Regions from separate parts of the Bacillus sp. FAU20 genome, predicted to be linked through region 1. Evidence: riboswitches for the same ligand, from Rfam matches in the RefSeq annotation. Region 1 holds a riboswitch; each other region holds the start of a gene.
The links. A riboswitch is a leader RNA that binds a small molecule or an ion and turns the genes downstream of it on or off. The one in region 1 is predicted to bind thiamine pyrophosphate.

Region 1 (4,296 bases):
GTCCTATAAATCAAATTTATAAAAATAGCATCTTTTTAGATAACATAAAAGAATTTCAAACGGATTTATTATTAAAAGAGAGCAAGCATATACAATATGCAATACAAACAATGGACTATGAAAAGAATGATATAAAATATAAATTATTAATTAAGCCGATAAAAGAAAAAGGTGGATCAGTAACATATATTTATGCGATGGCTTCTTTACAGCCCGTAGATGAGGCTGTACAAATGGTGCAAGATTATTATATCTATATCATTGCATTTGTAGTCGTTCTTATTTTTTTAGCTTCGTTCTATTACTCAAAACAAATTGCAAAGCCATTATTGAAAATAAATGATACAACGAAGAAAATAGCGCATTTAGACTTCACAGAAAAAATACCGATTACTTCAAAAGATGAAATTGGGGATTTATCAAAAAATATTAATGTGCTATCAAATAAACTCCATTCGCATATTGGACAGTTAGAAGAAGATATTGAAAAGGAAAGAAAGTTAGAAAAGACGCGAAAAGAATTCATTTCTGGTGTTTCACATGAATTAAAAACACCGCTAAGTATTATGAAAAGCTGTATTTCTATTTTAAAAGACGGGGTAGCTGAACATAAAAAAGAGTATTATTTTCAGGCAATGGAGAGAGAAGTAGACAAAATGGATACGTTAATTTTGGATATGCTTGAGCTAGCTAAATTTGAATCTGGTACATATAAAATGAAAAAGGATTCGTTTTATATTGATACAGTAATTGAAGATATATGTGAACATCTATCTGTGGAAATAGAGAAAAAAGAACTTCATGTTCATAAAAATATATGTTCATTTGAAGTGATTGCAAATCAAGGCCGGATTGAACAAGTCATCGTGAACTTTATTACGAATGCCATACGCTACACACCAAATAAAGAGGATATTATTATTTCTACAATAGATGAGAAGGATCGTATAAAAGTGTGTATTGAAAATAAAGGTACTCACATTGAAGAAGAACAATTAGATAAAATTTGGGATCGTTTTTATCGCGTGGATACAGCTCGTCAGCGTTCACAAGGTGGGACGGGGCTTGGGCTTGCCATTTCAAAGAACATTTTAGAACTACATGATGCTGAATATGGGGTAAAAAATACAGAAAATGGTGTGTTATTTTACTTCTATTTACCGAAAAAAGCGTAGATCATATTATCTACGTTTTTTTAATTTATTTTCATATTATCTTTACCTAATCTTTATTTTTAATCAGTATAATTTGTTTAGAATATGAGGTTATGTAAGGAGTCGATGAACCGTGCATAGCAATTGGCTAAGTATAATGGTATTTATTTTCTTTTGCGCATTTATTGTATTTTTAATTGATATTACGATATGAAAAAAGAGCGCTCATTAAGCGCCCTTTTTGTTTGCATTTATTTGATAAGCATTGATGCTTTTGAATAATCGTGGTGAAGTAAGGAATAAAAATATAAGTAAAACTGTACATAAAATAAAAGAACCGAGCATTGTACTGCCGTTTACGATTAATGAATATAACACAGCTGATTGACCTTTCGGTGCATATTGTCCCCAGAAAATAATGCCAGCAATAAAGTGGCAGAAATAGCGAGCAAAGCTACCGATAAATGTAGCAAGGATAATATAAGCAAGGACTTTCTTACCCTGGTTTTGTTTTGATGAAGGTTTGTCTTTACGGCTACCTAAATTTGATTGTTCTAAGCTATTTTCATTAGATGTTAAAAGTGCTTTTTGAATTGGACAATAGAATAAGCCAGCAAATCCAATAAAAGCAAAGGCAAAGAAGTACTCAATGAATGCTTGAACAGGTGTTAAAATGTAAGCATCTCCCACGACAATTTGTAATAGTCCCCAAACTAAACCGCCTAAGAAAGCTGATTTAAAGCCCCAGCGGTAAGCAATAATAAAAATAGGAATCATAGCAAATGAAATGGAACCGCCTGTTGGAAGTTTAATTGATAATGGTAAAATGTCGATGATCATGGCGAAGGCTGCAAGAATAGCAGATTCGATCATCGCTTGTAAATTGGTGTTACGCATGTTGTCTCCCCCTAAATCCAAGTTGTACAAAAAAGAATAGATATCATAGGAGGATACGAAATACGTAAATAAAAAAGAGGTATGTATTTCGGACGTTTGCACAATCCCTGCGTTAGCATTAACTAACAGGTTCGAAGGGTCGGAACGAAGTGTTCCCTCTCAGCGGCATGGCTCCCCCTGTGATAACGAAATTCTTTATTTGTTATTGTTTATTGTAAGCGAAATGGATGAGAATGGCAAACGAATCTATTATGACAATAATTGAAATAAAATTGTAGAGAAATGTTAATAAATATGAAGTCAAAGGGTATAGTGCTCAAGAAATAGAGTGTGCTATAATTCTTTTGAAAATAATTATCATTCTCTTCGGAGGGGGAAGGTTATGAGCTTAGTAGATATTAAAATTGGTGAGAAAGTGTTAGTAAAAAGTATTCAGTCGTTAGATCAGTTACTAAAGAGAAGACTGGCTGCTTTTGGTCTTTCTGAAGGAAGCGAACTTCGCATGAAGCAAAAAGCGATGTTCAAAGGTCCTTGTACATTGGAGTGTCGTGGACAGTTAATTAGTATTCGTCATTGTGACGCGAAAATGATAAAGGTGGAATTAGCGTGAATAAGGTAGCTTTGCTAGGGAATCCAAATACAGGGAAAACATCATTATTTAATGCACTTACTGGTTCTTATGAGTATGTAGGAAACTGGAGCGGTGTAACAGTAGAAAAGAAGGTTGGTAAATTAAAAGATAAGCAAGGAACATTAATTGATTTACCAGGCGTCTATGATTTAAATCCAGTTTCACGCGATGAAGGTGTTGTAACAAACTTTCTATTAACAGAAGAATTTCAGCATATGTTAAATATTGTGGATTCTTCGCAGTTTGAACGAAATATGCATTTAACGTTGCAATTACTTGAATTTGGTAAGCCCGTTTCAATTGGTTTAAATATGATTGATGTGGCGAAGCAAAGAGGCATTGTAATTGATGTTAAACGATTATCAGAACTATTAGGTGTAACAGTCGTTCCTGTCGTTGCAAGAAGCGGAAAAGGTTGTGAAGAACTACTTGCGACGCTTAAAGAAAATGACAAAAATGCGAAAAAGCCATTCATTATTTCATATGGTGTACGAATGGATGAAGGAATTGGAGGAGTAATTTCTCTTTTAGAGAAAGCGAATTACGAGCATCCGAGATGGTTAGCTCTTCAATTTTTAAGCAATAACGAAGTAGTAGAAAAAGAGATGAAAGCATTACCAATTTATAAGGAACTTGCAGCCATTCGATCTCGCTTAGAAGAAAAACTTGATTGTACGTTGGAAGAGCACATTTACAAAACTCGTGAAGCGTATATTGAAAAGTTAAAAACAAATGTTATGAAGCATGAGAAAGAAGGGAAAATTCCTTTTTCAGAAAAAATTGATAGATTAATTACACATAAAATTTTAGGACTTCCAATCTTTTTAGCAGTTATGTTTTTTATTTTTCAGGTTACGTTTACGTGGATTGGTACACCTTTATCGGATATGTTAGATGAGTTTTTTGGTGGCCAGCTTACGGATTGGGTGACAGCTGGACTTACAAGTGTTGGAGCTTCTGATTTTATTCAAGCACTCGTTACAGAAGGTATTATTGCCGGTGTTGGTGCGGTATTAGTATTCGTTCCACAAATCTTTGCACTATTCTTTTTCATTTCATTATTAGAAGACTCAGGATATATGGCGCGAATTGCAGTTGTTATGGATAGAATTATGGAGTTCTTCGGTTTAAATGGAAAAGCATTCATTCCGATGATTATCGGTTTTGGATGTAATGTTCCAGGTATTATGGCAGCGAGAACGATTGAACAAGAAAAAGAACGTTTACTTACAGTTCTTGTAACACCATTTATGTCTTGTTCGGCACGTTTACCTGTATACGCATTATTTGCGGGAGTATTCTTCCCTCATAGTCAGGCAACTGTTGTGTTTTCTTTATATGTTGCAGGTATTGTTCTTGCATTATTAGTTACAAAAATTATGTCTCTTACCATTTTAAAAGCGGAAAAGTCTATTTTCGTCATTGAACTACCTCCTTACCGCGTGCCACAAGCGAAAACGTTATGGCTAAGCACGTGGGAGAAAGGTAAGGGATTTGTTCGTAAAGCAGGTACATTCATCTTCGGTGGTTCTGTTGTCATTTGGTTATTAAACTACGCAGGTCCATCAGGATTTGGTGTGGATATGGGAGACAGTTACTTAGCGATGATTGGTG
Region 2 (4,296 bases), on a different contig from region 1:
ATGAATTTCTTTTCTAATATCGAAATAAGTATGACGAAGAAAATAGCTAATAACGATAACAATACAATGGGTGCAAATACACCTGCTCCGTCTAACTGCGTCATCATTCTTTTACTGAAATATCCTAGCCCAGCTTGTGCACCGAGCCATTCACCAATTGCTGCCCCAATTACACTAAGCGGAACTGCGATTTTTAAAGCTGAGAAAAAATAAGGAAGAGCAGACGGCAATTTTAATTTAAGAAAAACATCTTTTTTCGTTGCCCCGTATGTAACTAAAAGCTCTTCCCATTCTTTTTTCGTACTGCGTAGTCCATCATACGTATTGACCGCAATCGGGAAAAACGTAATTAAAACCGTAACAACGACTTTACTCCAAATCGTATATCCAAACCATAAAACGAAGAGCGGAGCAAGCGCTGTAATAGGAATCGTTTGTGAAGCGACTAATAATGGATAAAATGCTCTCTCCATCCATGTACTCGCATTCATTAACATCGCTAGCCCTACCCCAAGTACGATAGAAATTGCCACACCTATTAAAACGACATATAATGTTGCCGGCAAATGAACCGTAAATAATATATCTTTTAGTTTCCATATCTTCATTACAATTGCAGACGGTGACGGTAAAATGTACATTTCATCTACAATTATTGCTCCTACTTCCCAAAGGGCAAGTAAGATACTAGAAAGTGTAAGAGCAGGTAATAGCTCCTTCAACCGGTTCATCATACGAGTACCTGCCTTTGTAACATACTAAGAAGCTCATCTTTCAGCGCCAATACTTCCGGTTTATATAAATCTTTTCGTGTTCTGTTATGATCAAGCGGCACTATCCGCTCAGTCAAAGTAGTTATCGGCTGCTGCTCCACTACTAAAATTCGATTAGAAAGAAACAATGCTTCTTCCACATCATGAGTAATAAATAAAATTGTTTTTTCCCACTCTTTCCATTGTTCAAACAGCCATTCTTGCAAAGATGCCTTCGTTAAAGCATCCAACGCGCTAAACGGCTCATCTAATAACAATATCTCCCCGCCTGTTAATAAAGTTCGAATAAAAGATACACGTTGTCTCATACCCCCAGATAAATCTTTCGGATATTTTGTCTCATACCCTTGTAAACCAAATTTATGCAATAGTTCCTTTGCCTTTACTTGTGCTTCTTTCTTCGGCACGCCTTGGCATTCTAATGGCAAAGCAGCATTCTCAATAATCGTTCTCCACGGCAAGAGCATATCTTTTTGAGGCATATACCCTACAGGATGGCTCTTTGTTTCTATCAGCTCTATCTGACCAGTACTTACTTCTTCTAAACCTGTAATAAGGCGAAATAAAGTACTTTTCCCACATCCACTCGGTCCGATAATACTTACAAACTCTTTATCTTGTATAGAAGCATTTAATTCATTGATGATTGGTTTCTCATCATAATGAAAACAAACATTATGAAATTGTAGTATGTTCTTGCTCCTCAAATCCCCACATCTCCTTACGATAGGACATATCCCAGAATAAATATTCAAATCGACTGGAATATAGGAAAATCTCCTCTAATCGGTCAAGCTCTTTTTCAGACTTTCCAACTGCCATTTCATTTAATAAATCTATTAACCAAATACAGAGGTTGCCGTATTCTTCAGAACTATATCCTTGAATCCACTCACCAAAGAATTCATGATCCCTTGCTCCCGGAATATCATTTAAACGCTTTCCAATCTCCCAATAGCTCCACATACACGGAAGAAGTGCTGCTATTAATTCTGCAAGTGTGCCATTTTGAGATACAGACATCATGTAATTTGTATAAGCTAAATTTTTAGCAGATGGCTTTGCAGACTCTATCTCCTCTATAGAAATTCCAAGTCTTTTTGCATACTGTTTATGGATTGTCATTTCTCCATTTAATATTCCATCAATTTGTTCAGCAAATTTCCCCATAACTTGTGGATTCGTTGCCTTTACAACACCGATAGCATATAACTTTGCATAATCTAACAAGTATAAATAATCTTGAATAATGTAATACTGAAACTTATCTTTTTCTAACGTACCATCCCCCATACCTACTACAAATGGATGATTATGACTCATCTCCCAAACTGGTTGTACAGTTTCTAATAATCTATCGCAAAATTTCATTTCTCTATCCCCTTCCAGTATGTGTATATAAATAAAAAACCACTTCTCTATATAAGAAGTGGTTACAGCCAATAAAATTATAATTTATTCGTTGTTCCACTTCCCTTCGCTAGTATTACCTAGATCAGGTGTTATAAGGGTTAAGGATTATTCCTCTCTCAGCACAACAAGCACCCCTAGTGGTTTCAATATGAAATTTTCAAATAAAAAAGCCCCGTTTCTATACGCAAAGAAACGGGGACTCATTATTAGTGTCCGAATTGCTTCCCTACGCTAGCATAATCTAGATCAGGTAATAAAAAGGATCAAAGACTTAAGGTCTTACTCTCAGCTGGCAACACCAGCTCTCCTAGCAAACTATAAAATTATCACTGTCAGTATAACACCGTAATAAGACATCATCAACTTTTTTAATTTTCTTAATTATCAACATAATATCGAAGTTATACAATACATACATTCTATTTTAGAAAATAAAACACCAATTAATTGTATAAAAAGGAATCATTATCCTCAAAAAATTTATTTTTATATTGATTTCATATTACATTTATGTGAATACACCCACTATATTATATCTTTATACTATAATAAAATTACAACTATACAACTAGAGGAGGTCTCTATTCCATGAATATGAAAGCTACTGCTTTAACAGCAACTACTGTAGCGATTGCTTCTTTACTTCCTTCTATGGGTGAAACAAATGTACAAAAAGCAAACGCTGAACAATTATCTAATATTAAAACTGGGTATGTCAAAGTCGATCAAGTAGCATTACATACAGAAGATAACGTAAAAAGCACATCAATTGATACAATTCGCTTTAATACAAAAGTGAACATCCTTGAAACAACTAATGGTTGGTATAAAGTATCTGTTCATAATAAAGTAGGTTATGTACAAAAAGATGCTATTTTACTAAAAAACAAACTTCAATCTAATGATCAATACATCGTTAATGCTAATGCATTAAACGTTCGCTCTGAACCTAATTTAGAATCTTCCATTTTAGATGTATTACCAAATGGCAAGTTTATTACCGTTCAAGAAGATCAAGGCGAATGGTATAAAATCTCACATAATGGCCAAACAGGTTACGTACAAAAAGCATTCATCTCTAATGGTTCACAACCCTTAGTAAAAGGAATCACCGTTCAAAATAATACAAAATATACCGTTGCAACACCTAATCTAAATGTACGTAGCAACGCTAGTACAAGTAGCGCTCTACTCGGTTCATTACAAAACGGTACACAAGTACAAGTAGTAGAAACTGTAGGAACTTGGTATAAAATTCGTTTTGGCACAGGATACGGATATGTAGCAAAACACTATGTAGTACAAAATCAACCACAAGCTAAAACAGATCAGCCTTCATCAATTCCAGCTGCTTTCAAATTCCCCGCTCAAGGAAGAATTAGCTCAACCTTTGATATACGCTGGGAACAAATGCATTATGGTATAGATATTGCCGCTCCAGGAAACGTCTCTATCCAAGCTGCTGCTGCAGGTAAAGTTGTGAAATCTTATTATTCAGCTAGCTATGGCAATGTTGTTTTCATTGCGCATCAAATCAATGGGAAATTATATACAACTGTTTATGCTCATATGAAGGATCGCACTGTACAAGCTGGTGATCAAGTACAAACTGGACAATTAATAGGTCATATGGGAAACACAGGTCATTCATACGGGCAACATCTTCATTTTGAATTACATAATGGAGAATGGAATTTTGAAAAAACAAATGCAGTAAATCCACTGCCATATTTAGTTAGGTAAATTGTATGCCACGCAATATACCTCTTATAATTGAATACGTAGCCTTTTTAGGTTTAATCTGTTGTTTAATCATTTACAATACAAACATTGTATTTTTATCTATTATTATTGCTTTTGTTGCATTAGAAATTATGATGGAATCATTTCAAGTGCAACTAAAACAAAAAATTGCCCATATTTATAATGCTATTTTTCTTTTAAGTGCTCTCATAACAAATATAATTAGTAATGGCTTTTATTTATCTACTGTATTTCCAGTATTCTTTATGGCTGTTTTATTATTTGTAGCTAGATATATTAATGTCCCTTATAACCAAAAACAAAAACAAGAAGCTTAGAAAGAGGAGACACTGTGTACCAATCTTTC
Region 3 (4,296 bases), on a different contig from region 1:
AATCGGTTTGTCCTAAGATGATTTTTTCAACTTTATTAAAATCAGCTTGATGCTTATCCATAATCGTCTTTAATGTCGCTTCTTCTGCTGGTCCTCCCCAGCCGCCGTAACGTTTACCTTCAAAATCTTTCGGTGACGTCATATTATCTTTCTTAAGTGATGCAAATGCTGAAGTGTTATGCTGAATAATCGCTCCGACAGATACAACAGGAATCCCTTCCACACGAGCCAACGTTACATTTTCTTGTGCGCTTATTGCGAAGTCAGCTTTTCCTGATGCTATCATTTGCTCTGCTGTTACATTGTCACCCGGTTGAATAATTTCTACATCTAATCCTTGCTTTTTGTAATAATCTTTCGTTTGTGCTACATATAAGCCAGTATGATTCGTATTTGGAAACCAATCTAATACTACTTTTACTTTTTGATCTTTACTTTTACTTTCTTCTTTCTTCGCCGGATTACATCCAGCCACACCTACCGCTACTAAGGCAGCTAACATAACTTTCAAACCTTTTTTCATTTTCTGCCGTCCTTTCTATATATCCATGGTGCTGTTATTCTTGCCATAAACTCTACGATAAAATACAGGCACAATGTCACCATAACGATGATTGCTGCAACACCAAATACTCGGGCAGTCAAAAAAGATTTTGTAGCCCTCGTAAGCATAACGCCTAATCCTTCACTTGCACCGAGCCATTCTCCGATAATTGCCCCCATTACGCTATATGTAACTGCAATTTTTAAGCCTGAGAAAAAGTATGGAAGCACTGCTGGAAATTTTACTTTCTGGTAAACTTGCCATTTCGTCGCCTTCATTGTTTGTAACAGCTTCAACATGTTTTTATCTACTGTTTGAAAACCTTCTAAAATACTAAGCGCAATTGGGAAGAAACAAACGAGTATTACGACCATTACTTTCGGCAACATCCCATATCCAAACCAAATAATAAATAGTGGTGCAAGTACAACAATTGGAATTGTTTGCGAAATAACGAGCAATGGATTTATTAAAATACGAAATAACGGTATAACGTCCATAATAATTGCGATGCTCGTCCCCAATAAAATTGCAAAGAATAGTCCAATTATAACTTCCTGCAGTGTTTGCATCGTATTTGGTAATAGTAAATCTTTCATCCCAATTAATTCTTGAACAATGGCAGAAGGCTTTGGTAAAATCCACGGTTCGATTTTAAATAATGAAACAGATCCTTCCCATATCGCAATGAGAAGGATAAGCCAAATAGTTGTAATAAGTTTAGATTGCTTCTGGTTTTGCATATTCATCACGGTACTTCCAAACCTTTTCATCTATCGTTACACCAGTGCTTGGACGATAATGGATTTTAATAGAAGTAATCACTTCTTCTGCTCCAGCATCGACGCAAGCTTGTTGTGCACGTTTAACGACATCAAGAAGTACATCTAATTCTCCTTCCAAAGTTGTTTCCATTGCCCCTACTTCATAACGAACTCCCGATTGTTGCACAACTTCAATTGCTTTATCGACAACAGAATATACATCTTTCGTTTTCGCTTGTGGTACTACTGAAAATGACATTGTAACTTGTTGTGACATAATAAAATCCCCCTTATAAAATTAAATTTCAAAAATAAGAAAAGGCTTTCCTACTGCGTAGGAAAGCCTTGTATGCAAGTTATTATAGAATAACATATGCTACATCACTTTAAGTAACTCCCTACGCTGGCATTATCCAGATCAGGTTGAGGGTCGATGTTTACTTACATCCTCTCAGCCAATTGGCTCCCCGGTCCTTAATTCGTTTTCATTGTAGCATGATTTATTTTATTGAACAAACAAAAGCATGCATAATCATTTCATTATTTTTGGAAAATATCCAACTTTTTCACCATAAGCTAATAACTGCTGTATAAATTCTTTATTAATTGCTGGTACTTTCAATTCTTTTTTCTTAATCCATTCATTCGTTCTACGCGTCCCCATTACAATTTCAGATTGCTGTGCTCCATCTCCTGCAACTTGAGAAGCAATTAACTCTGCTATTACTTCATTTCCCTTTGCTAATTCAAGTCCGGCATTTTCATATTCTGAAAGTGGAACCATTTCAAGATTGTATCCACACTCTCCAATTAGCTGTATAAATTGTTCAAACTCAATTTGATGTGGATGACAAATATGTAACGTCTCTCCTACAATTTGCGCATCTTGTAAATACGATACAATTGATTTACTAGCAAAATCAATTGGTGTGAAATCAACTTTCCACTTCACATTTGGTGCTTTCCCAATTAATAGCATTGTTTTAATAAGACGATAAAATGCGTTTCCTTCAATATTTTGTTGGAACGAACCTGTTTCTGAATGACATGCTAAATTACCTGCACGATAAATATTTCCACGCAAACCATTTTTCATTGCTTCACGAACAATGTTTTCCGCTTGTAGTTTACTATTTGAATATACATTCTCTAAGTCTACACTGTAATTAAAATCACCAGTTTTCATGTATGTATCCCATTGATCTACCGCTAATTCTAACGGGATACCAATTGTAGAAATAAAATGGAATGTAGCGCCTTTTTCCGCTAATGCTAGCATACGGCTAGTCCCTTGTACATTTATATTTTCAAATTGTTTTACATCTCCAAAATGTCTTACATCTGCACCGCAATGAATTATCGTATCCATCTTAGAACTGATGAACATAAATTCTTCTTCGCTCATCCCAAGATACTCTTCTCCTAGATCGCCAGCTACGGCCTGTATACGCTGTAACCATTCTTCACATATATCATTAAAGTAACCTGTTAATGTATCTATAATTCTTTGCTGCACATCTTTGGTTGGTCTTACTAAACAATAAATAGTAGCAGATGTATCTCTTAGCAATTCATATAATATGTGTGATCCTAAATAACCAGTAGCTCCTGTTAAAAAGACATTTGAAATCTGGGTTTCTTCCAAAACGTTTGCATACGTAATAGTATCCGGTTCGTGAATCACTTTATATTCACGAAATACTTCTTCTTTCTCTACTTTTACTTCTCGCTCAATTCGAGCTAATCCATATATCGTTCTTTCTTTAAAGAAATCTTGAATTGTTAAATGTGAGAAATCTTCTTTTAACAATGTTAAGACTCGTAATACTTTCAATGAATGTCCACCAATTGTAAAGAAATCATCATGCACTCCAACTTTTGAAATTCCTAATACTTTCGCCCAAGCATTCGCTATTTGTTTTTCTGCTTTATTAGAAGGTGCAACATATTCTTGTAGACGAACCGGTTCATACTTTTCTTCTAACTGAGCTAACTTCTTAACATCAATCTTTTTATTAGGTGTAAGTGGTAATTCATTAATATAAATTAGTTTAGATGGCACCATATAATCTGGTAATTGCTCTTGTAACTGATAAACTAATTCTGGTATTTCTTTTTTATTTAAAGTTGTATAGAACGCGATTAAATATTGGCTACCTTCCTTACTCTTCTTAGCAAAAACAGCATTTTCTTTTATATTATGATTTTGAAAAATTTTACTTTGGATTTCTCCTAGTTCAATACGATGTCCTCTAATTTTTACTTGATCATCTTTCCGATGTAAAAACTCTATATTTCCATCCTCTAGCAACTTAACGATATCACCTGTTTTATATATATTAACTATAGGATTAAAAGGGTTCGGAATAAAAGCTTCAATTGTTTTATTAGGTTTATTAAAATAGCCTTTTGCTAATCCTACTGAATCTATATATAATTCACCAGGTACACCAATTGGACAAAGATTCATATTCTCATCCAAAATCATAACTTGATAATTAGAACATGGTTTACCAATGGGAATACTCGCAACATCCTCATTTAACTGACTAGGTATTTTATAAGTTGTCGTCACTACAGTACATTCTGTCGGTCCGTATACATTATGAATTTCAACATTTGTACCTATTCTTTCTCTCCACAATTTAATAACCTCTACAGGCAACATTTCACCGCCAATCGCAATTCTTTTTAGGGAAGCTAGCTTATATATATCTTCTTCTGCTAAATACGTTGCTACTTGTCGAACAAAAATTGTTGCTAATGCCAAGATCGAAGTTGCTTTCACTTTATAGATTGCATGTGCAAATGCTTCTACAGACAATCGCTCTTCCTCTAATAATACATACAAGTTTCCTCCACAGAATAAAGAAGCAAATGACTCCCATACAGAGGCATCGAAACTAAAGGAAGGAAATTGGGCAAATACATCCTCTTCTGTCAATTCATATTGCTTTTTCATCCAAGTATACAGATTAACAACGCCTC

Region 2: another riboswitch for thiamine pyrophosphate. It lies ahead of tenA (thiaminase II); the one in region 1 lies ahead of thiT (energy-coupled thiamine transporter ThiT).
Region 3: another riboswitch for thiamine pyrophosphate. It lies ahead of AC0OM3_RS26180 (MTH1187 family thiamine-binding protein); the one in region 1 lies ahead of thiT (energy-coupled thiamine transporter ThiT).

Annotation. Positions count from the first base shown of each region.
Region 1 is NZ_JBVYHY010000024.1:249,806-254,101, forward strand. Features, by position in the region: gene AC0OM3_RS21710 (sensor histidine kinase) at 1-1,175, shown strand, start outside; gene thiT (energy-coupled thiamine transporter ThiT) at 1,383-2,051, opposite strand; TPP riboswitch at 2,138-2,239, opposite strand; gene AC0OM3_RS21720 (FeoA family protein) at 2,434-2,661, shown strand; gene feoB (ferrous iron transport protein B) at 2,658-4,296, shown strand, end outside.
Region 2 is NZ_JBVYHY010000027.1:409,160-413,455, reverse strand. Features, by position in the region: gene AC0OM3_RS27780 (ABC transporter permease) at 1-731, opposite strand, end outside; gene AC0OM3_RS27775 (ABC transporter ATP-binding protein) at 731-1,480, opposite strand; gene tenA (thiaminase II) at 1,449-2,144, opposite strand; TPP riboswitch at 2,229-2,332, opposite strand; TPP riboswitch at 2,393-2,505, opposite strand; gene AC0OM3_RS27765 (SH3 domain-containing protein) at 2,775-3,929, shown strand; gene AC0OM3_RS27760 (hypothetical protein) at 3,935-4,267, shown strand.
Region 3 is NZ_JBVYHY010000027.1:95,311-99,606, reverse strand. Features, by position in the region: gene AC0OM3_RS26190 (ABC transporter substrate-binding protein) at 1-523, opposite strand, end outside; gene AC0OM3_RS26185 (ABC transporter permease) at 520-1,293, opposite strand; gene AC0OM3_RS26180 (MTH1187 family thiamine-binding protein) at 1,265-1,585, opposite strand; TPP riboswitch at 1,687-1,788, opposite strand; gene AC0OM3_RS26175 (non-ribosomal peptide synthetase family protein) at 1,841-4,296, opposite strand, start outside.